Regions from separate parts of the Streptomyces sp. NPDC056987 genome, predicted to be linked through region 3. Evidence: riboswitches for the same ligand, from Rfam matches in the RefSeq annotation. Region 3 holds a riboswitch; each other region holds the start of a gene.
What was found. Region 3 has a riboswitch for S-adenosylmethionine ahead of ACFTZC_RS10575 (aminotransferase class V-fold PLP-dependent enzyme). Riboswitches for the same ligand answer to the same signal wherever they lie in the genome.
Positions count from the first base shown of each region.

Region 1: linked by a shared signal. The riboswitch ahead of ACFTZC_RS10195 (PotD/PotF family extracellular solute-binding protein) and the one ahead of ACFTZC_RS10575 (aminotransferase class V-fold PLP-dependent enzyme) in region 3 are both predicted to bind S-adenosylmethionine.
Region 2: linked by a shared signal. The riboswitch ahead of ACFTZC_RS29460 (putative leader peptide) and the one ahead of ACFTZC_RS10575 (aminotransferase class V-fold PLP-dependent enzyme) in region 3 are both predicted to bind S-adenosylmethionine.
Region 4: linked by a shared signal. The riboswitch ahead of thrC (threonine synthase) and the one ahead of ACFTZC_RS10575 (aminotransferase class V-fold PLP-dependent enzyme) in region 3 are both predicted to bind S-adenosylmethionine.

Region 1 is NZ_JBHURV010000006.1:264,393-269,570, forward strand. Features, by position in the region: gene ACFTZC_RS10190 (beta-galactosidase) at 1-2,262, opposite strand, end outside; SAM riboswitch class IV at 2,488-2,609, shown strand; gene ACFTZC_RS10195 (PotD/PotF family extracellular solute-binding protein) at 2,787-3,917, shown strand; gene ACFTZC_RS10200 (ABC transporter ATP-binding protein) at 3,914-5,173, shown strand; gene ACFTZC_RS10205 (ABC transporter permease) at 5,170-5,178, shown strand, end outside.
Region 2 is NZ_JBHURV010000030.1:64,890-70,067, forward strand. Features, by position in the region: gene ACFTZC_RS29450 (LLM class flavin-dependent oxidoreductase) at 1-883, shown strand, start outside; gene ACFTZC_RS29455 (glutathione S-transferase C-terminal domain-containing protein) at 928-1,725, opposite strand; gene ACFTZC_RS29460 (putative leader peptide) at 1,838-1,903, opposite strand; SAM riboswitch class IV at 1,940-2,085, opposite strand; gene ACFTZC_RS29465 (putative leader peptide) at 2,604-2,720, shown strand; gene ACFTZC_RS29470 (LLM class flavin-dependent oxidoreductase) at 2,795-4,009, shown strand; gene ACFTZC_RS29475 (NtaA/DmoA family FMN-dependent monooxygenase) at 4,030-5,178, shown strand, end outside.
Region 3 is NZ_JBHURV010000007.1:39,231-44,408, reverse strand. Features, by position in the region: gene ACFTZC_RS10585 (cytochrome bc complex cytochrome b subunit) at 1-707, shown strand, start outside; gene trpD (anthranilate phosphoribosyltransferase) at 941-2,005, shown strand; SAM riboswitch class IV at 2,135-2,252, shown strand; gene ACFTZC_RS10575 (aminotransferase class V-fold PLP-dependent enzyme) at 2,474-3,895, shown strand; gene ACFTZC_RS10570 (Lrp/AsnC family transcriptional regulator) at 3,925-4,206, opposite strand; gene ACFTZC_RS10565 (hypothetical protein) at 4,422-4,673, shown strand; gene ACFTZC_RS10560 (NYN domain-containing protein) at 4,711-5,178, shown strand, end outside.
Region 4 is NZ_JBHURV010000002.1:389,140-394,317, reverse strand. Features, by position in the region: gene ACFTZC_RS04085 (trehalose-6-phosphate synthase) at 1-160, opposite strand, end outside; gene ACFTZC_RS04080 (hypothetical protein) at 302-466, opposite strand; gene ACFTZC_RS04075 (glucosyl-3-phosphoglycerate synthase) at 505-1,461, opposite strand; SAM riboswitch class I at 1,687-1,814, shown strand; gene thrC (threonine synthase) at 1,832-3,124, shown strand; gene ACFTZC_RS04065 (MoaD/ThiS family protein) at 3,218-3,493, shown strand; gene ACFTZC_RS04060 (cold-shock protein) at 3,853-4,056, shown strand; gene groL (chaperonin GroEL) at 4,481-5,178, shown strand, end outside.

The sequences.
Region 1 (5,178 bases), on a different contig from region 3:
CACGTCGCCGGTGTACGTGAGCCGCAGCAGCACCTCCCCGCCCTCGTCGAACACCGCGGCGGGGACGGCGATCCGGTGGACCGCCGCCTCCGCGAAGTCGGCGTCGACCGGGGCCGAGGCGCGCCGCTGCGGGCCGCCGTCACGGGCGGGCGGCGCCACGGCCCGCGCGCGTACCCGGTCGACGGTGACGGCACCGGCCCCGGCCACCTGCGGGACCCCGACCGTCCAGGTGGTGAAGAGGCCGTCGGCACGGGGCCGGGAGAGCCCCGCCGTATCGGATCCCGCCGGGTCGGATCCGGGCGTACGGGATCCCGCCGGATCGGATCCGGGCGTACAGGATCCCGTCGGGCCGGCCCCGGGCGCGCGGATCGCGGTGGCTGGCGCGGGCGCCAGGGAGAGGGAAACGGTCTCCGCCTCGGTGTGGACGCGCAGTTCGCCGCCGTCGGCCAGGACGGCGTCGTCGCAGAGCACCAGCCGCTCCGCGCCCCAGATCCGGACCCGCTGGAGGCGGCGCGCCTGCTCCTCGGTGAGGAAGAGCAGCCGGACCGGCCCCTCGGGCCCGCTCACGGTCACCGCCGCCTCCGTGCCCGGTGCGGTGACCTCCACGACCACCGCCGCGCCGTCCCGCCCGGCGGTCCGCGCGGGACCCGACACCACGGCCCCGGCGGGCAGCGGGAACTGCGGGGTGATCCCCGCCGTGGCGGCGAACACCGCGGTCGGCACCCCGTCGATCTCCAGCCGGGTCAGCGGCTGCGCGCTCACCCAGTCGAGCCGTACGCCGGGCCCCGCCTCGTACCCGAGGGGCCACACGAAGTGCGCGCCGCCGGGCACGGTCACCGGCGTGGCGGGCAACTGCCGGGCGCAGCCGTCGAGTTCGACCCGGAAGCGCACCTCGCGGTGGTCGGGGAGGGGCTCGTGGGGCTGGTGGTTGTTGACGAAGAGGAAGCCCTCCGTACCGCTGGAGCGCACCGCCCAGCGGAGCGTGGACCGGTCGTCGAGGCCGGCCGGTGTCACGTCGGGCAGCCGCAGCGGCATGTCCGCGAGCCGCGCCCCGGAGTCCTGGATCAGCAGGTGCTGCGCGCGCAGCGCGTGGAACGAGGGGCGCACCTGCCCGTACTCACCCAGCGGGGCCTGGAAGTCGTAGCTGACGGCCGGCAGGTCGTTGGGGTAACCGGTGGCGTGCGACTCCTGGTTGGGCAGCGCGAGATCCAGCCGCTGCGAACAGCCGTGGTACAGGTAGTACCCCTGCCAGACCGAGCCGCTGCCCAGCTTCGCCAGCGCGAGCGCGGAGATGTCCGCGGTCCGTACCAGGGGCCGCCGGTGGTACGCGACGGCCATGCCCGCGCCGAGTTCGCAGGTGATGTACGGGTAGCGGCCGTCGTCCGGCACCCCGTGGCCCGCCCGCACCGCGGGGCGCAGATCGGCGCCGATGTTCGGGTCGTCCCTGACCGGGGTGAAGACGTAGTGTCGGCGCATCTCCCGGGCCCACCCGCCGTGCGCCGGGAGCCAGAAGGCCTCCGGATAGCCGCCGTACACCGGCAGCAGGACGTCGCGCGGCAGATCGGCGGCGTCCCATCCGGTGGCGGTCCACAGCGGGGCGGCGATGCCCGCGGCCGCCGCGAGGCGGCGGAGCGTCGCGAGGTGGCCGGGCGCGTCGTACAGCTCGTTCTCGATCTGTACGGCGACGACGGGGCCGCCCTCGTCGTACGAGAGGCCGCGCAGCTCATGGCCGATCCGGGCGAAGTACCGCTCGACGAGGGCCAGATAGGCCGGGTCGTCGGTGCGCGGGGCGCAGCCGGTGCCGTCGAGCCAGTCGGGGAAGCCGCCGCCCCGGCACTCGCCGTGCGACCAGGGACCGACCCGTACGGCGACGGACAGCCCGAGTCCGGCGCAGAGCAGGACGAAGCGGCGCACATCGAGACCGCCGTCGAACCGGAAGGCGCCGCGGGTCTCCTCGTGCTGGTTCCAGAAGAGGTAGGTGGCCACGGTGTCGACCCCGCCCGCGCGGATCTTCAGCAGTTCCTCGCGCCACTCGGCGGCGGGGTAGCGGCTGAAGTGGAACTCCGCCATGACGGGCAGCCAGGGGACCCGGCCCCGCAGGATTCTGCGGCTGTCGGGGACCAGGGGAGCGGGGACGCCGTCCGGGCTGCCCATCCTCAGGTGCCCCGTCGGGCCGGGGAGCGGAGCGGTCAGGTCATGAGTGCGCAGCGACAACACGACGGGCGGCTCCTGCGTCGACGACGGCTCGGGAGATCGCTTCATCGTCGGCACGCTCCCGGACCGTGTCAAGAAGTATTCCTAATTAATGAATGGCCTGATGGTGGTGCCGGTGCCGACGCGGTGGCGCCCGGGTGGCGGTGACGCCCGGCCACGTGGGCAGATATTTATACAGCTTTGTCCTGAATCGTCCACCCTGTGATCGAGGTGTGATCATCATGTGATCCGCCTCATCTTCAGAAACCAGCCACAGAGTGTTACGTTTTTGGCCGTCACGAGTCCCAGCGACAAGCCCCGGCTTGCTGGGCGGCAACCCTCCTTCTGCGGTGGGGTGCCCCGGGTGATGACACGGCTCCACGCGCACACCGATGTGCCGGGAGCAAGCGCGGACCTGTCACCCAGGTCCAGTACCTGTGACGGGAGCACGAGATGACAGCGGACGTGATGCCTCAGGGCACGTCGTCATGGTGCCCCGCCCAGCGGCCCCCGCTCGACGAGCGGCCGGCGAACCATCACCCACGGGCCGGCGCGCCGTTCGCCGTCACCCCGCACCGAGGAGTCCTGCCCTCATGAGAGCTGCCCTGCCACGCCCACGCGGGCGACGCCCCCTGCTGGTCCTCGCCTCGGCCGCCACTGTCCTCGCCGCCGTCGCCGGCTGCGGGGTCGACACCGGCGGCTCCTCCGGCGGCTCCGGCGACGGAGGGTCCGGCTCCAAGGGGGAGCAGATCACCGTCACGGCCTTCGCGGGCCCCTGGGGCGAGCTGTTCAAGAAGTCCTTCGTCGCCCCGTTCGAGAAGGACACCGGCATCAAGGTGAACCTCGTCTACGGCGCCGACTCCGCCTGGCTCACCAAGCTCCGTGCCGCGGGCGGGAAGAACGCGCCGTTCGACGTCGTCGCCCTCACCCCCGGCTCCCTGCACCAGGCCGTCGGCGGTGGCCTCCTCCAGCCGCTGAAGACGGGCGACCTCAGCCACTGGAAGCAGCTCGACCCGGTGCTCACCCAGCAGTCCACGGTCGAGGGCGCCTCCTACGGCGTGCCGCTGACCACCGGCTCCAACGGGCTGCTGTACCGCACCGACAAGATCAAGCAGGCGCCCCGCGACTGGACCGACATCTTCGACAAGAAGTACTGCGGCCATGTCGCCCTGCCCCCGCTCACCTACAACGCGGGCCTGGAGTTCTTCTCCGCGCTGGTCTCCCAGGACGGCGGCAAGCTCTCCGACCCCGCCGATGTCGACAAGGCGTTCAAGAAGCTCGAAGGGCTCAAGGACTGCGTCTCGGCGTTCCCGGCGGACGCGGGCAGCGTCTCCACCGTCCTCCAGAACGGCGACGCCTGGATCGTGCCCTTCTGGGACGGCCGGGCCTTCGCCATGGCCAAGGAGGGGCAGCCGATCGGCTTCAGCTACCCCGCCTCCGGCGCCGTCGGCGCGCTGACCTCGTACTACGTCCCCGAGGGCAGCGCGCACACCGAGGCCGCCTACAAGTTCCTCGACTACCTCAGCGCCGCCCAGTACCAGAAGCCCTTCGCCGAGGGGACCTTCTACGGCGCGGGCAACGACACCATCGACTACAGCCCCGACTTCAAGGCGAAGGTCAAGTACGGCGAGGCCGTCTACAAGACGTTCACCTGGGTCGACTACAAGACGGCGACCCCCAAGCTGAATGAATGGCAGCAGCGGTGGAATCAGATCTTCAAGTGACCGGGCAGCGTGACGACGCCGGCGGCGGGACCGCCGCGCACATCGAGATCGAGGGCCTGGCCGCCGGGTACGAGGGGCAGCGCATCCTCGACGTCGGCCGGCTCTCCATCAGGCGCGGCGAGTTCCTCTCCGTCCTCGGCCCCAGCGGCTGCGGCAAGACGACTCTCCTCAACAGCCTGGCGGGGTTCGTCCGGCCCACCGCGGGCCGGATCACCCTGGACGGCACGGACCTCACCGACGTTCCCACGCACCGCAGGGGGCTCGGCCTGGTCTTCCAGAACTACGCGCTCTTCCCGCACATGACCGTCGCAGGCAACGTGGCGTACGGCCTGAAGGTGCGCCGCACCGAGCGCGCCGAGCGGGACGAACGCGTCGCCGAGGCGCTGCGCCTCGTCGGCCTGGAGGCGTACGCGGACCGCAGGCCGCGGCAGCTCTCCGGCGGCCAGCAGCAGCGGGTCGCCGTGGCCCGCGCGCTGGCCACCCGGCCCGCCGTGCTGCTGCTCGACGAGCCGCTGTCCAACCTCGACGCCAAACTGCGCCGCGAGATGCGGGTGGAGCTGCGGGAGCTCCAGCAGCGCCTCGGCATCACCATGGTCTTCGTCACGCACGACCAGGAAGAGGCGATGTCGCTCTCCGACCGGATCGCCGTGATGAACGGCGGCCGGGTCGAACAGCTCGGCACGCCCACCGAGGTGTACCGGACGCCCGCCACCCGCTTCGTCGCCGAGTTCATCGGCGCGGCCAACATCCTGGAGGGCACCGGAGCCCGCGACGGGACGCTCCACGTCGGCGGGGTACGGCTGCATTCCGGCCTCGCCACGCTGCCCGACGGGGACCCGGTCACGCTCGCCGTACGGCCGGAACGCGTCACCGTCACGGCCGCCGAGACGGAGGCCGAGGCGGCGGCCAAGAACGACGGCGGCGCGGACGCCGGAGCCGCGGCCGACACGGACGCCGGAGCCCCGACCGGAGCCGTCCGCGGCTCCGGGATCGTCGGCTACCGGGCGTTCACCGGCGAGGCGTGGCAGGCGCAGATCGTCGTCGCCGAGGGCGTCGCGGTCAACGCCAGAACCGCCGAGGAGCCCCCGGCCGTCGGCGCGCGGGTCACCTTCGGCTGGTCGGCCGCCGATGTCATCCTCCTCGGGCCCGGTCAGGGCGGCGGGGGAGTCGCCGAGGCCGGGGAAGCCCCCGCAGTCGGCGGCGCGGCCGGAGCGGGCGCCCGGGACGTCGCCACGAAGGAGGCGACGTCCGGATGAGCGCG
Region 2 (5,178 bases), on a different contig from region 3:
CCTGGCCACCGCGCTCGCCGCCAGGACCGAGACCTTCAAACCCCTGATCGCGGTCCGCCCCGGATACTGGCAGCCGGCCCACTTCGCCGCCGCGGCGGCCACACTCGACCAGCTCAGCCGCGGCCGGGTGCTGGTCAACATCGTCAGCGGGGTCGACCAGCCCGCCGCCTACGGTGACCCGCACAGTGACCCCGCGGGGCGGTACGCCCGCACCCGGGAGTTCCTCCATCTCGTACGGCGCCTGTGGACCGAGGAGGACGTGACGTTCGACGGTGCGTACTTCCGGGTCGGCCGGTCCACGGTCGCGCCCCGTCCGTACGCCACCGGCACCCGGGCCCATCCCACGCTCTACTTCGGCGGCGCCTCCGAGGCCGCCGAACGGGTGTCGGCGGCGGAGGCGGACGTGCAGCTCTTCTGGGGCGAACCACTCGACGGCGTCGCCGAACGCATCGCGAGGCTGAAGGCGTTGAGCGAGGAGGTGGGCCGCAGGCACCGGCCTCTCCAGTTCGGCCTGCGGATCACCACGGTGGTGCGCGACACCACGGAGGAGGCCTGGCGGGCCGCCGAGGAGAAGGTCGCGCGGACGGCCCGGAGCGCGGGGGAGACCGCCTGGACGGAGAACGGCAGGACCGCCGCGGGACAGCAGAGGCTTCTCGACCTCGCGGCACGGGGCGAGGTCCTCGACACCTGCCTGTACACCGCCCCCGGCACCGTCGGCGGCAAAGGAGCGGCGACCACCTGGCTGGTCGGCTCCGCCGCAGACGTGGCCACGGCGCTGGACAACTACCGCGCCCTGGGCGTCACCCACTTCGTCCTCTCCGACACCCCGTACCAGCAGGAGACCGCCCGGGTCGGCGACCAACTGCTGCCCAGGCTGCGCTGACCGCCGTGGACGGCACGACGGCCGGCGCGGCGCCGCGCCCGCCCTCACGCCGCGTCGGACACCGCCCCGGTCCTGTCCCGGAAGGCGGGATGAGCGCCGAGGCGGCGTACGTACGCCCCGAGCCGGGGGTACGAGCAGAGGGTGCCGGCCGGGCCGAGGTGGACGAGCGCCACCCACAGGTCCACGTCCGCGGCCGTGAGCGTGTCGCCCAACGCGTGGGTGCCCGAGGCGAGCCGACGGTCCAGCAGGCCGAGTGCCGCCGACCGTTCCGAGGGCGGTCCGGCCGGGGTGACGTCCCGGTCCAGCAGGTCGCGCAGCGCGTCGATCTCCGGGACGAGGGCCGGCGGGTTGAGAGCGCGGTGACGGGCTCCGTCGTCGCCGGGGAGCAGGCCCCCGAGGTCGCGGAGAATGGCCGGGGTCTCGTTGCTGACGATGCGTCCGCTCCAGCGGTCGCGCAGCGCGGGCACGGTCAGCGGCCCGTCGTAGTGGTGCACCGTGGCCTCGTACGCGCCGCGCAACGAGGCGAAGGCCTCGGGCGTCCCGGCGGGACGGGTCAGGAGCGTGGTGGCGACCGACCCGCCGAGGCCGAGCAGGTCGAGGGTGATCGAGACACGCAGCGAGCGGGGACACCCCGCGGAGAGGTAGAGATCGTAGCGGTGCGGTGCCGGGTAGAAGCCCCCGGCCAGGCCGACGCCGATCCGGCTGTGGAAACGGTACGGCCGGGGGGAGGCCGCGGCCACCCCGGGGCGAAGGGCCGGCGCGGGAAGTGCCGACGCGGAAGGAGCCGGGGGACGACCGCCGGACACGGCCGTGCCGGGGCTGCGCAAAGTTGTCTCGGGCATGACTCTCCCTTTGGGGAACGAGGAGGCCACCGCCGCCTGGTGGGCACCGGCGGCCGGATGCGGAGCGACTGCGCTTCTCGCACCGGTCCGGATCGCACGGACCGGCGGCGGATCAGTAAGCGCTGGAGACACGCAACAGGTCGATGTGCAGGCGCCTCGTCAAGCCGTTCCTCGGCATTGCCACCCGTCTCACCTCCGGGGCCCGCGAGACGCGGGACCGCGCTTGCCCCGCCGCGTCGGCGGAACCCGGTCGTCACCCGGAGCACCCCGTCGCGGTGGAAGGGTTGCCTGTCGGCGGGCCGGGGCCGATGACCACACGAGCGGGCGGAACCCGCGCCGTGGGCGCTGACAATCGTGACCGTCCACATCAGTCTCGGTGCCCTCGGTGACGGCGTCAAGGAAGCCGGGTGCGCGGTCTCACCTGATGGTCACCCGCGTTGACATTCTTTTCGGGAGGTGCCTACCGTGCGGCGCACAACGGGAGCCCCCAGGGCCGGAGAAGCGGTGGTGACAGCGATGTACGGAGCTGACAGGACGGCCGCACACCGGCACCCGCGCCGTGTCCCGCTCCGCGCGGACCGCTCCGTCGGCCTGTCGGGCGTCAACAGCGCGCTGTGTCCGGCCCGTTGTCCCGCCCTCCGCCACTGTCCCGCCCTCTGCCACGACTGACGGTTCTCCCCGTCCCCGACGACCACCGCTGCCGCGGACCGGGACGGAGAAGAAGCCGGACAGCGGAATGAAAGCCACAGCCGCGTTGTTGCGCCTGCTGACCGGTGAGCGGCGCACCGAGGAGTGAGCGGCGCGCCCCAGGACAGCCGCGAGCGTGAGGCCGGCCGGGCCTCCGGGGCCGCCGGGCCGGAAAGGTGGAGGTGAGGCACATGCGTCCCGTGTCCCGTCACCGCGCCGTGGACCCGGCCCCGCCCCGCCGTCTGCACCTGTACTCCCGGACGCACATCGACCTGCTCCGCGTGGCCGGCGCGCTCTGTCGCCCCTGACCTGTTGCCCTCGCAGCCGCACCCCTCGTACGGGGACCGGCTCCCCGTACGGCTGATCAGGAAGGCGTCTCCCGATGTCCTCGTCACCCTCGCCGCTGCACCTCGCCGTCGCCCTCGACGGCGCCGGCTGGCACCCGGCCGCCTGGCGCGAGCCGGTCTCCCGCCCCCGCGAACTGCTGGACCCCGCCTACTGGACCGACCTCGTCACCGAGGCCGAGCACGGCCTGCTCGACTTCGTGACCATCGAGGACGCCCTCGGCCTCCAGTCCTCGTCCCTCACCGAACCCGACGGCCGCACCGACCAGGTACGCGGCCGTCTGGACGCTGTCCTCATCGCCGCGCGGGTCGCCCCGCTGACCCGCCACATCGGTGTGGTGCCGACGGTCGTGGCCACCCACACCGAGCCGTTCCACATCTCCAAGGCGATCGCCACCCTCGACTACGTGAGCACCGGCCGCGCCGGCCTGCGCGTACAGATCTCGGCACGCCGGAACGAGGCCGCGCACTTCGGACGCCGTACGGTCCCGCCGCTCCACGGCGAGGAGTACGCCACGCCTGCCGGGCACGAAGCCCTGTCCGACGCCTTCGACGAGGCCGCCGACCACGTCGAGGTCGTGCGCCGGCTCTGGGACAGCTGGGAGGACGACGCGGAGATCCGGGACGCCGCCACCGGCCGCTTCATCGACCGCGACAAACTCCACTACATCGACTTCGAGGGCAGGCACTTCGCCGTCAAGGGCCCCTCGATCACCCCCCGCCCGCCCCAGGGTCAGCCGATCGTCAGCGCCCTCGCCCACGCCACCATCCCCTACCGGCTGGTGGCCCGGGCCACCGACATCGGCTACGTCACCCCGTACGACGCCGCTCAGGCCCGCGCCGTCGTCGAGGAGATCCGCGCCGAGCAGTCGGCGGCGGGCCGCGCCGGCGAACCCCTGCACGTCTTCGGCGACCTGCTGGTCTTCCTCGACGACGATCCCGCCGAGGCCGTGGCCCGCCGGGAGCGCCTGGACGCCCTCGCGGGACAGCCGTACACCGGCGACGCCCCGGTCTTCACCGGAACCCCCGCCGGGCTCGCCGATCTGCTCCAGGAACTGCAGTCGTCGGGGCTGTCCGGCTTCCGGCTGCGTCCCGCCGTCGCCGGGCACGACCTCCCGGCGATCACCCGGGGCCTGGTCCCCGAACTCCAGCGCCGGGGCGCCTTCCGCCGCGCGTACGAGGCCGGCACCCTGCGCGGGCTGCTCGGCCTCTCCCGCCCCGCCAACCGCTACGCCGCCGCCCCGGCCGTCTGAGCCCGAAGGAGCCTCCTACCGTGAGCCAACCGCTCAAGCAGATCCACCTCGCGGCCCACTTCCCCGGCGTCAACAACACCACCGTGTGGAGCGCCCCCGAGGCCGACAGCCATATCGAGTTCAGCTCCTTCGCGCACTTCGCGCGGACCGCCGAACGCGCCAAGTTCGACTTCCTGTTCCTCGCCGAGGGGCTTCGGCTGCGTGAACAGGGCGGAAAAATATACGACTTGGACGTCGTCGGCCGACCCGACACCTTCACCGTCCTCGCCGCGCTGGCCGCCGTCACCGAACACCTCGGCCTGACCGGCACCATCAACTCCACCTTCAACGAGCCCTACGAGGTGGCCCGCCAGTTCGCCAGCCTCGACCACCTCTCGGGCGGCCGGGCCGCCTGGAACGTGGTCACCTCCTGGGACGCGTTCACCGGAGAGAACTTCCGGCGCGGCGGCTTCCTCCCGCAGGAGGAGCGCTACGCGCGCGCCAAGGAGTTCCTGGCCACCGCGAACGAACTCTTCGACTCCTGGCACGGGGACGAGATCGTCGCCGACCGGGAGACCGGCACGTTCCTGCGGGACGCACGCGCCGGAGCCTTCGTGCACCGGGGCCGGCACTTCGACATCCAGGGGCAGTTCAACGTCCCGCGCAGCCCGCAGGGCCGCCCGGTCATCTTCCAGGCCGGGGACTCCGACGAGGGACGCGAGTTCGCCGCGTCGAGCGCCGACGCCATCTTCAGCCGGTACGCCGCCCTCGCGGAAGGCCAGGCGTTCTACTCCGACGTCAAGGGCCGCCTGCCCCGGTACGGCCGGGGCGCCGACCAGCTGCTGATCCTGCCCGCCGCGAGCTTCGTACTCGGCGACACCGACGCGGAGGCGGAGGAACAGGCCCGTGAGGTACGCCGTTTGCAGGTGAGCGGGGCCACGGCCATCAAGCACCTGGAGTTCGTCTGGAACCGGGACCTGTCCGCGTACGACCCGGACGGCCCGCTCCCCGACATCGACCCCGACCTCGGCGAGCACACCGTCGCCCGCGGCCGCGCCCAGGTACGGATGTACCGCGACCCGCTGGCCACGGCCCGCGACTGGCGCGAGCGCGCCGCCGCCAACAAGTGGTCGATCCGGGATCTCGTCATCGAGACCGGCAACCGGCAGAACTTCGTCGGCTCCCCGGCC
Region 3 (5,178 bases):
GGTACATGGGCTTCTCCGAAGGTCTCATCCGTGTGATGCCGGGCTGGGAGATCAACGCGTGGGGACACACGCTCGTCCTGGGTGTCTTCATCCCGCTGATCATCTTCCCGCTGGTGCTGGTCGCGATCGCGGTCTACCCGTTCGTCGAGTCCTGGGTCACCGGGGACAAGCGGGAGCACCACATCCTGGACCGCCCGCGCAACGCCCCGACGCGTACCGCGTTCGGTGTGGCCTGGCTGACCTGGTACTTCATCCTGCTGGTCGGCGGCGGGAACGACCTGTGGGCGACGCACTTCCATCTGTCGATCAACGCGATCACCTGGTTCGTCCGGATCGCCTTCTTCGTCGGACCGGTCATCGCCTTCATCGCCACCAAGCGGATCTGCATCGGTCTCCAGCGGCGCGACGCCGAGAAGGTGCTGCACGGCCGCGAGTCCGGTGTCATCAAGCGGCTGCCGCACGGTGAGTTCATCGAGGTCCACACCCCGCTGGACCAGGGTGACCTGCACAAGCTGACCGCGCACGAGCAGTACGAGCCCGCCGAGCTGGGCCCCGAGACCGACGAGAACGGGGTACGCCGCAAGGTGTCGCCCGTCGAGAAGCTCAGGGTCAAGCTGAGCAAGGGCTACTACGGCGAGAACAACCAGCTCCCCAAGCCCACCGCGGAGGAGTACAAGGAGATCACCAGCGGCCACGGCCACCACTGATCGCCCGGCCTGACACAGGTCGCCACCACCGAGGGCCCCGGCCCGGTCTCCCCAGGGAGCCGGCCGGGGCCCTCGGCGTGCCACCCGCGGTGTCCTACGCGCCCGCGCGTCCGCGTCCGCAGTACGGGCACTCTTCCACCAGGGCCCGGGTCCGCCGATAGGCTTGCGGCCGGGCCGTACGCCGTCACACCGTACGAGGCCCACGCAGCCGTCCCAGACACCCAGGAGCGAGCATGAGCGCTGTTACCCCTGTCGGAGGCGACACCGTGGCGGCCCGCACCTGGCCGGGCGTGCTGAACCCCCTGCTGCGCGGCGAGAACCTGACCACCGACGACACGGCGTGGGCCATGGACCGCATCATGGGCGGCGAGGCCACCGACGCGCAGATCGCCGGCTTCGCGGTCGCGCTGCGGGCGAAGGGCGAGACCGTCGAGGAGGTCTCGGGGCTGGTCCGCGCCATGTACACGCACGCCCACACCATCGAGGTGCCCGGCCGTACGGTCGACATCGTGGGCACCGGCGGCGATCTCGCCAAGACCGTCAACATCTCCACCATGTCCGCGATCGTCGTGGCGGGCACGGGCGCCAAGGTCGTCAAGCACGGCAACCGCGCCTCGTCCTCCGCGAGCGGTGCCTCGGACGTACTGGAGAAGCTCGGCGTCAATCTGGAGCTGACGCCGGAGCGGGTCGCCGAGGTCGCGGAGGAGGCTGGCATCACGTTCTGCTTCGCGGTCAAGTTCCACCCGGCGCTGCGGTACGCGGCCAAGGCGCGCAAGGAGCTGGGCGCGCAGACCACCTTCAACATCCTCGGCCCGCTCACCAACCCGGCCCGGGTCAGAGCCCAGGCGGTGGGCGTGGCGGATGTCCGGATGGCGCCCATCGTCGCGGGGGTCCTCGCCGAGCGGGGCAACTCGTCGCTGGTCTTCCGCGGTGACGACGGGCTCGACGAGCTGACCACCACCGCGACCTCCCGGGTGTGGACCGTGCGGGACGGCAAGGTGACCGAGCAGCCCTTCGACCCGCGCGACGTCGGCCTGGACCTGGTCCCGGTGGAGGCGCTGCGCGGCGCGGACGCCTCGTACAACGCCGATGTCGCGCGCCGGCTGCTGGCGGGCGAGACCGGTCCCGTACGGGACGCGGTGCTGCTCAACTCGGCGGCGGCGCTGGTGGCGCTGGACCTGACGGGCGAGCCGCTGGAGAGCCAGCTCGCGGCGGGGATCGCGCGCGCCGCGGAGGCGATCGACTCGGGCGCGGCGCGGGACGCGCTGGCCCGCTGGGTGGCGGCCAGCAACGCCTGACCGGGCGCCGGGGAGGGGCCGGGACGCGGAGCGCGCGTCCCGGCCCCCCTTTCTGACCCTGAGCGTGCCCGTCCCGTATCGCGGACAGCACTTGGGGGGTCCGTGCCGCCGTGCGATACTTTCGGCCAAGGTCATGAGTGACAGCGATTAAGGCCCCGGCTCGCTGTCCGGCAACCCTCCGTCCGTGGCGGGGTGCCCCGGGTGAAGACCAGGCCGTGGGCAGCGAGGTCCGCGGCAAGCGCGGACCCCTTCTCACCTTTGGGGTCCTGGTCCTCAAGGGAGCAGTCTCGTGAGCAAGCGAATGCGTTAGGGCTCTTACGCCCCTTCTTCAACACGCCTCCGTACGGTCTCCTCCGTGCGTCGAGGCAACATCCGCATCTGGCGCCACCTCTGTCATGCCGTCATGCTGTGACGGCGCCGTGTGGGTCCTTGAAGCTGTTCCGACTCTTCTCGCCGGGAGACAACGCCATGTCCGCACGCCCCAACGCCTCCTTCTCCGCTGCCACCACCTCCACCACCGCCTCCGCCGGGTCCGAGGACCCCGCCTGTGGAGCACCGCTTCCGGTGCTCGGCCGCGATGTGACCGTCCCGCTCGTCACCGGCGGCGAGGTCACGTACGCGGCCCTCGACTACGCCGCCAGCGCCCCGGCCCTCCAGCGGGTGTGGGACGACGTCGCCGCCTACGCCCCGTACTACGGAAGCGTCCACCGCGGCGCCGGCTACCTCTCGCAGCTCTCCACCGACCTCTTCGAGAACAGCCGCCGCACCGTCGCGGAGTTCCTCGGCTGCCGCGCCGACGACCAGGTGGTCTTCACCCGCTCGACCACCGACTCCCTCAACCTGCTGGCGGCCGCGCTGCCGGCCGGCTGCCAGGTCTTCGTCTTCGAGACCGAGCACCACGCCTCCCTGCTGCCCTGGCGTGACGCCCGGGTCACCTACCTCAACGCCCCGCGCACCCCGGCGGAGGCCGTCGCGACCCTGGAGCGGGCGCTGGCCGAGCGCGACCCGGGCGCCCCGGCGCTGGTCTGCGTGACGGGCGCGTCCAATGTGACCGGTGAGCTGTGGCCCGTACGGGAGCTGACCGCCGCCGCGCACGCCCACGGCGCCCGGATCGTCCTCGACGCCGCGCAGCTCGTCCCGCACCAGGCCGTGGACATCGCGGAGCTGGGCGTCGACTGGGTCGCCTTCTCCGGCCACAAGCTGTACGCGCCGTTCGGCTCCGGGGTCCTCGCGGGCCGCGCCGACTGGCTCCAGGACGCCGAGCCGTATCTCGCGGGCGGCGGCGCCAGCCGCAAGGTGGCGCGCCGCGCCGACGGCGGGGTGGACGTCGACTGGCACGCCACGGCCGCCCGCCACGAGGCCGGCTCGCCCAATGTCATCGGCGTCTACGCGATCGCCTCCGCCTGCCAGGCGCTCACCGAGGCGGGGTTCGACGCGCTGGCCGAGCGGGAGCAGCGGCTGGTCGCCGAGGTGCGCGCGGGACTGGCGACGGTGCCCGAGGTCCAGGTGCTCTCGCTCTTCGGCGACGACGCGCCGCGGGTCGGCGTCCTGTCGTTCGTGGTGGAGGGGTGGAACAGCTCGCACTTCGCCGCCGCGCTCTCCGCCGAGTACGGCATCGGCGTACGGGACGGTCTGTTCTGCGCGCACCCGCTGGTCAGGACGCTGCTGGGCAGCGACCCGCAGGACCCGGGGGAGTGCGGCGCCCCGGAGGCCGAGCCGGGCGAGCGCTCGCTCAACGCGATCCGGGTCAGCTTCGGCGCGGGGACGCCGGACGAGCACGTGGAGCGCTTCGTGCGCGCGGTACGGGAGCTGGTGAGCGACGGCGCGCGGTGGAACTACCGTACGGAGGAAGGCCGTTGCGTCCCGGACCGGGACGGCGCCGCCGCGTAGCCCCGTACGAAGCCTGCTTGAGAGGCGGTCTACGCGTCGAGTCCGATCGCGAAGGCCGCCTCCAGGTCGTGCTGGGAGTACGTACGGAACGCGACGTGCGTGTCCGTGGCCTCGACGCCGGCGATCTTGCTGATCCGGCCGGGGATCACATCCGCCAGGTCGTCGTGTTTGGCGACCCGGACCATGGCGATCAGGTCGTACTGCCCGGTCACCGAGAAGACCTCGCTGACGCTGTCCAGGGCGGAGATCGCCTCGGCGATCTCGGGGATACGGTCCACGCTGGTCTTGATGAGCACGATCGCGGTGATCACGGTTGGCGTTCTCCCTCGGTGGCCGCCGGCTGGGCCCCTCACTCTATCGGTACGCCCGTACCGCACCCAGGCGAGGAGAATGCCCGCTTCGAAGCCCGCGGCGGCGGGGGAGAGCCATGAGGCCGTAGGGTTGCCGGGTGCCGTCCGCGGTTCGACGCCGCATCGCGGGGCACCGCTTAGGGACGATGGAAAAGAAGAGCAAGGGGACGCCAACGATGGCAGCACTTCCGACGGTTCCGCAGCCCACGGCCTCCACCCGGTGGCGCTGTACCTTGTGCGGCAATCTGACCAGGTTCGATGTGACGCGCTCGTCCAAGGTCGTCGAGTACGTCCATCTGGACCTGGCCGGGGAGCCGACGGTCGAGGAGCGTGAGGTGGTCAGTGAGACCATCGAGTCGGTGCGCTGCCGCTGGTGCAACGCCGTGGATCAGATCGAGCTGGTGGACAGGCCGGGTGCCGGTTCCTGAGGGAGCCGCCCGTAAGGGGTGGATGGGGTGACGGATCGTGGAGCAGCCCGCGAGCGGTGCTGAGCCGGCCGGTGCGGCCGGCGGTGACGCCGCGGAGGCGCTCGACCGCCCGCTCCCCGACGGCGTACGACGCAGGGTCGTCGCGCTCGTCTCGGACGCCTTCGGCGGGCTGACCGTCACCGAGCTGCCCGCCCAGCTGCGGCAGTACGCGCGCTTCACTCCGAACAGGCGTGCGAAATTCGCGGGTAACGCGATGGCTGCCGCGCTGGAGAGCGACCCCCTGTTCCGGCAGCGCATCGGCGAGCGGATCGGCCAGGCCCAGCCGGAGCTGGCCGCCGCCCTGGAGTCCGGGTCGCCCCCCGCCGCCGCGGACCCCGTCGACGTGGCCGCCGCCGCATATGTGCTCAGACCGCCCGGATGGGTGAAACTGGTCGCCGCCGCCGGTGAGGAGGCGCAGCGCGCCGATGCCGAGCGGGCCGGTGAGGAGACCCGGCGTGAGCTGGAG
Region 4 (5,178 bases), on a different contig from region 3:
AGCCGATGGCCGACAGCCCCGACACCAGCCCGCCGCCGCCGCGCCGGGCCTCCAGCGTCCCGTTGTCGCGCCGCGTGTACGAGACGGGGCCCCGGTTGGAGGCCACGAGGACACGGGCGGGCGCGGGGGTGCCGGAAGCTTCTGACGGCTCGGTAACCATGTCGCGAAACCTAGCCCGTCCCGGAAACGCTCAAACGTACGGCTCGTGTGACGTCCCCGGCCCCGGGAGCCTCCCCCCGTCCGGAGGCCGCCCGGAGGCCCGCTCGGAGTGCCCCCCCCCGGAGGCCGGCCCGGCGGGCTCTCAGTCGCGCCTCCCGCGCGCGGCGGCCAGCGCGACCACCCCCGCGCCCGTCAGCGCGAACGCCATCCCGCCCAGCAGCCACAGCCGCTCGGCCGTGGTGCCGACCTGAGCCAGCACCACCCAGGTCAGTTCCGAAGCCCCTGAAAACGTGTGATTCAGTCTCATGAGGGGGCAATGTAGACAAATGGTGCGATGATCTGATGTTACGCCGCGCGTCCGGCCGTGTACTCCGCGATCTCCCGCATCGGCGGGCGCTCCTCCGTGTCCACCGCGTGTGTCCGCGGTACGAAGCCGTCCTCGCCCCGCTCGAACTGCGTCAGCAGCGGCCGTACGAGATGGCCCCGCTGGAGCCGCAGCTGCGCCGTACGGTAGATCGCCGCGGCCATCCGCCCCAGCGCCCGGTCGTCCTGGTGGCGGTGGAGCCGTACCCCCACGTCCACCTGGGCCAGCGCGTCGAGCCCCACCGTGTGCAGCGCGTCCACCAGCAGGCCCAGCTCCACGCCGTACCCCACCGGGAACGGCAGCCGCTCCAGCAGCGAGCGGCGCGCCGCGTACTCCCCGCCCAGCGGCTGGACGAAGCCCGCCAGCCGGGGCCAGTGCAGGTTGAGCAGCGGGCGCGCCACCAGCTCGGTCACCCGCCCGCCCTGGCCGGACTCCGGCGCCGGCCCCTGGCGCAGCGGGCGGTCGTACATCGCCTTCACGAACTGCACCTCGGGCTCGGTGAGCAGCGGGCCCACGATCCCCGAGACGAAGTCCGGCGAGAACTCCCGCAGATCGGCGTCGACGAAGCACACGATGTCACCGCGCGTCACCAGCAGCGACCGCCACAGCACCTCGCCCTTCCCGGGCAGCGCGGGCAGCCGCGGCAGGATCGTGTCCCGGTGGACGACCCGCGCGCCCGCCGCCGCGGCGACCTCGGCCGTACGGTCGGCGGAGCCGGAGTCGATCACCACCAGCTCGTCGACCAGCCGGACCCGCTCCATCAGCTCGCGCCGGATGACGGCGACTATCGCGCCGACCGTCTCCTGCTCGTCGAGCGCCGGCAGGACCACGCTCACCGTGGCGCCGCGCGCCGCCTTCGCCGCCAGGAGCCGGTCGGGCGTACGGTCCCCCGCCGACCAGGAACGCCTGGTCAGCCAGTGCTCCACCTCTTCCAGCACGTTCGGTACTCCCTGCGCGCGTTCTCTGTCAGGTACGTGATGTCTCATGGCTCGTACGTCGGCACGCACACCGGCATACACGCCGCAACGTGATCCATCTCGCGGTGCGGACGACTATCTCAACCCTCCGCCCCTTCGGTTACAGTCTTGAACAACGCGAATGACCACGGCATGCCGGGGTCAGCACGTGAACAAACGCACCGGACCAAGGCTCCGGCGCCATAGCGCTCATCCAGAGGGACTGAGGGAACGGCCCGTTGAAGTCCCGGCAACCCTCCCGCCGACCATGAGGTCACGGTGGGGAAGGTGCCAATTCCGTCTCGTGGCGAAGTACGTCGCGAGGAAGATGAGGAGAAAGGGCCTCGCCATCATGGCTGTGCAGACCGTCCGGAGCGGTACCGACGCGACCGTCGACCTCGGACCCGCCGCCGCGCTCTCGTGCCGCGAATGCGGAGAGCGTTTCGACCTCGGCCCCATTTTCGCCTGTGCGAGCTGTTTCGGGCCGCTCGAAGTCGCGTACGACCTGCCGAGCGGGGACCCCGAAGAGCTGAAGAAGCGCATCGCCGAGGGCCCGGACAACATCTGGCGGTACGCGCCGCTGCTGCCCGTCCCCGCGGACGTCGCCTCGAAGCCCAACATCAACCCCGGCTTCACGAAGCTGGTCAAGGCCGACAACCTCGCCCGTGAGCTGGGGATCACCGGCTCGCTCCACATCAAGGACGACTCCGGCAACCCGACGCACTCCTTCAAGGACCGCGTCGTCGCCATCGCCGTCGAGGCCGCGCGCGCCTTCGGCTTCACCACCCTCTCCTGCTCCTCCACCGGCAACCTCGCGGGCGCCGTCGGCGCCGCGGCGGCCCGCGCCGGTTTCCGCTCCTGCGTCTTCATCCCGCACGACCTGGAGCAGGGCAAGGTCGTCATGGCCGCGGTGTACGGCGGCGACCTGGTCGGCATCAAGGGCAACTACGACGACGTCAACCGCTTCTGTTCCGAGCTCATCGGGGACCCGCTGGGCGAGGGCTGGGGCTTCGTCAACGTCAACCTGCGGCCGTACTACGGAGAGGGCTCCAAGACCCTCGCGTACGAGATCTGCGAGCAGCTCGGCTGGCGGCTGCCGGACCAGATCGTCATCCCGATCGCCTCCGGATCGCAGCTCACGAAGATCGACAAGGGACTCCAGGAGCTGATCAGGCTGGGGCTCGTCGAGGACCGCCCCTACAAGATCTTCGGCGCCCAGGCCGAGGGCTGCTCGCCGGTCTCCACCGCCTTCAAGGCCGGGCACGACGTCGTACGGCCGCAGAAGCCGGACACCATCGCCAAGTCCCTGGCGATCGGCAACCCGGCGGACGGCCCGTACGTCCTGGACATCGCCCGGCGCACCGGCGGCGCGGTGGAGGACGTGAACGACGGGCAGATCGTCGACGCGATCAAGCTGCTGGCGCGCACCGAGGGCATCTTCGCCGAGACCGCGGGCGGCGTGACCGTCGGCGTGACGAAGAAGCTCATCGAGGCCGGCGTCCTCGACCCGGCCCTCACCACGGTCGTCCTCAACACCGGTGACGGGCTCAAGACGCTGGACGCCGTGGCGCCGACCACGGGTCCGACGGCGACGATCCGCCCGAGCCTCGACGCGTTCCGCGAAGCCGGTCTTGCCGCGAGCTGATCACGCCGCCAAGCTGACCCCGCTGACGAACCGGGTGATCCTCCGTCAGGCCGATCACCCACTCCGACTCCGACTTCGCAGAAAGGTCCCATCATGAGCGTCAAGGTCCGTATCCCCACCATCCTCCGCACCTACACCGCCGGCCAGGCCGAAGTCCCCGCGGAGGGGGCGAACCTCTCCGAGGTCATCCAGTCCCTGGAGACGAGCCACCCGGGCATCGCCGCGCGCGTCCTGGACGACGACGGCAAGCTGCGCCGCTTCGTGAACGTGTACGTGAACGACGACGACGTCCGCTTCGAGCAGGGCCTGGAGACCGCCACCCCGGCGGGCGCGGGCATCTCCATCATCCCGGCGGTCGCCGGAGGCTGACGCCGCCGCGCTCCGTAAGGGAAACGGTCCTCTCCGCGACAGAAGCGGAGGGGACCGTTCTACATGGTTGAGCACGGTAGAGTAAGGGAACGCCCCGCCGTCGCCCGCTCCCAACGCGAGCGAGAACGCGACAACATGAGGGCAAAGTCCTGGCGCCGTATGTGGTGTACGTACCCTTTGCCCGGCCCGACTTGCCCCGGAACGCAGTGGATTCAGCACTATGCGTGTTCGGCCATGCCCAGATTTCTCGTCCGATTGACCTGTTGCAGAGGGCAGTTGGGCAGATACATTCAGCCGCGGTCGACGCGTTCCGGCGCGAAGTGTGGCCCCGTCCAAGGGCCAGTAATAGGGGAGTTGGCATGGCTCAGGGCACCGTCAAGTGGTTCAACGCGGAGAAGGGCTACGGCTTCATCGCGGTCGACGGTGGTGCGGATGTATTCGTCCACTACAGCGCGATCCAGATGGACGGTTACCGCACCCTTGAAGAAGGTCAGCGAGTGGAGTTCGAGATCTCGCAGGGCCAGAAGGGTCCGCAGGCGGACATGGTCAAGCTCGCCGTCTGATCCCGGCGCGATCGGCCACCGACGCACTCACGTACGCGGTCAGTACGCACTCTGCACCCACTCACGCATGAGGGGCCCGCATCCCGCACCGGGATACGGGCCCCTCACGCGTGTCCCCTCGGCTCCGGGGGCGAAGTCCTCAGGCGCTTGCGCCCACCCGCCGACCGGCCGCCACCCCTCGACGACCCCTGTAGGCGCTTGCACTCTCATGGGTCGAGTGCTAATTATTGGCGTTAGCACTCTGCGAGTGAGAGTGACAACTTAAGGACCGGGTCGGTGAGGCCCGAAGAGTCGTTGGGGCAAGGAACCAGCGGCTCTCAGGCCGTCCGTCGCGGGCGCCAGCGCGGTCCGGAGCAATCCTTCCCCAAGCTCTCAACTGCGTTCGAGCAGGGGAGACCCCATCCGTCCGGGAGGACCACTTCACATGGCCAAGATCATCGCGTTCGACGAGGAGGCACGGCGCGGTCTCGAGCGCGGGATGAACCAGCTCGCCGACGCCGTCAAGGTCACCCTTGGTCCCAAGGGCCGCAACGTCGTCCTCGAGAAGAAGTGGGGCGCCCCCACGATCACCAACGATGGTGTTTCCATCGCCAAGGAGATCGAGCTCGAGGACCCGTACGAGAAGATCGGCGCCGAGCTGGTCAAGGAAGTCGCCAAGAAGACGGACGACGTCGCCGGTGACGGTACGACCACCGCGACCGTCCTCGCCCAGGCGCTCGTCCGCGAGGGCCTGCGCAACGTGGCGGCCGGCGCCAACCCGATGGCCCTCAAGCGCGGCATCGAGAAGGCCGTCGAGGCCGTCTCCGGCGCCCTGCTGGAGCAGGCCAAGGACGTGGAGACCAAGGAGCAGATCGCTTCGACGGCCTCCATCTCCGCCGCCGACACGCAGATCGGCGAGCTCATCGCCGAGGCGATGGACAAGGTCGGCAAGGAAGGCGTCATCACCGTCGAGGAGTCGCAGACCTTCGGTCTGGAGCTTGAGCTCACCGAGGGCATGCGCTTCGACAAGGGCTACATCTCGGCGTACTTCGCCACGGACATGGAGCGTATGGAGGCGTCGCTCGACGACCCGTACATCCTGATCGCCAACTCCAAGATCGGCAGCGTGAAGGACCTCCTTCC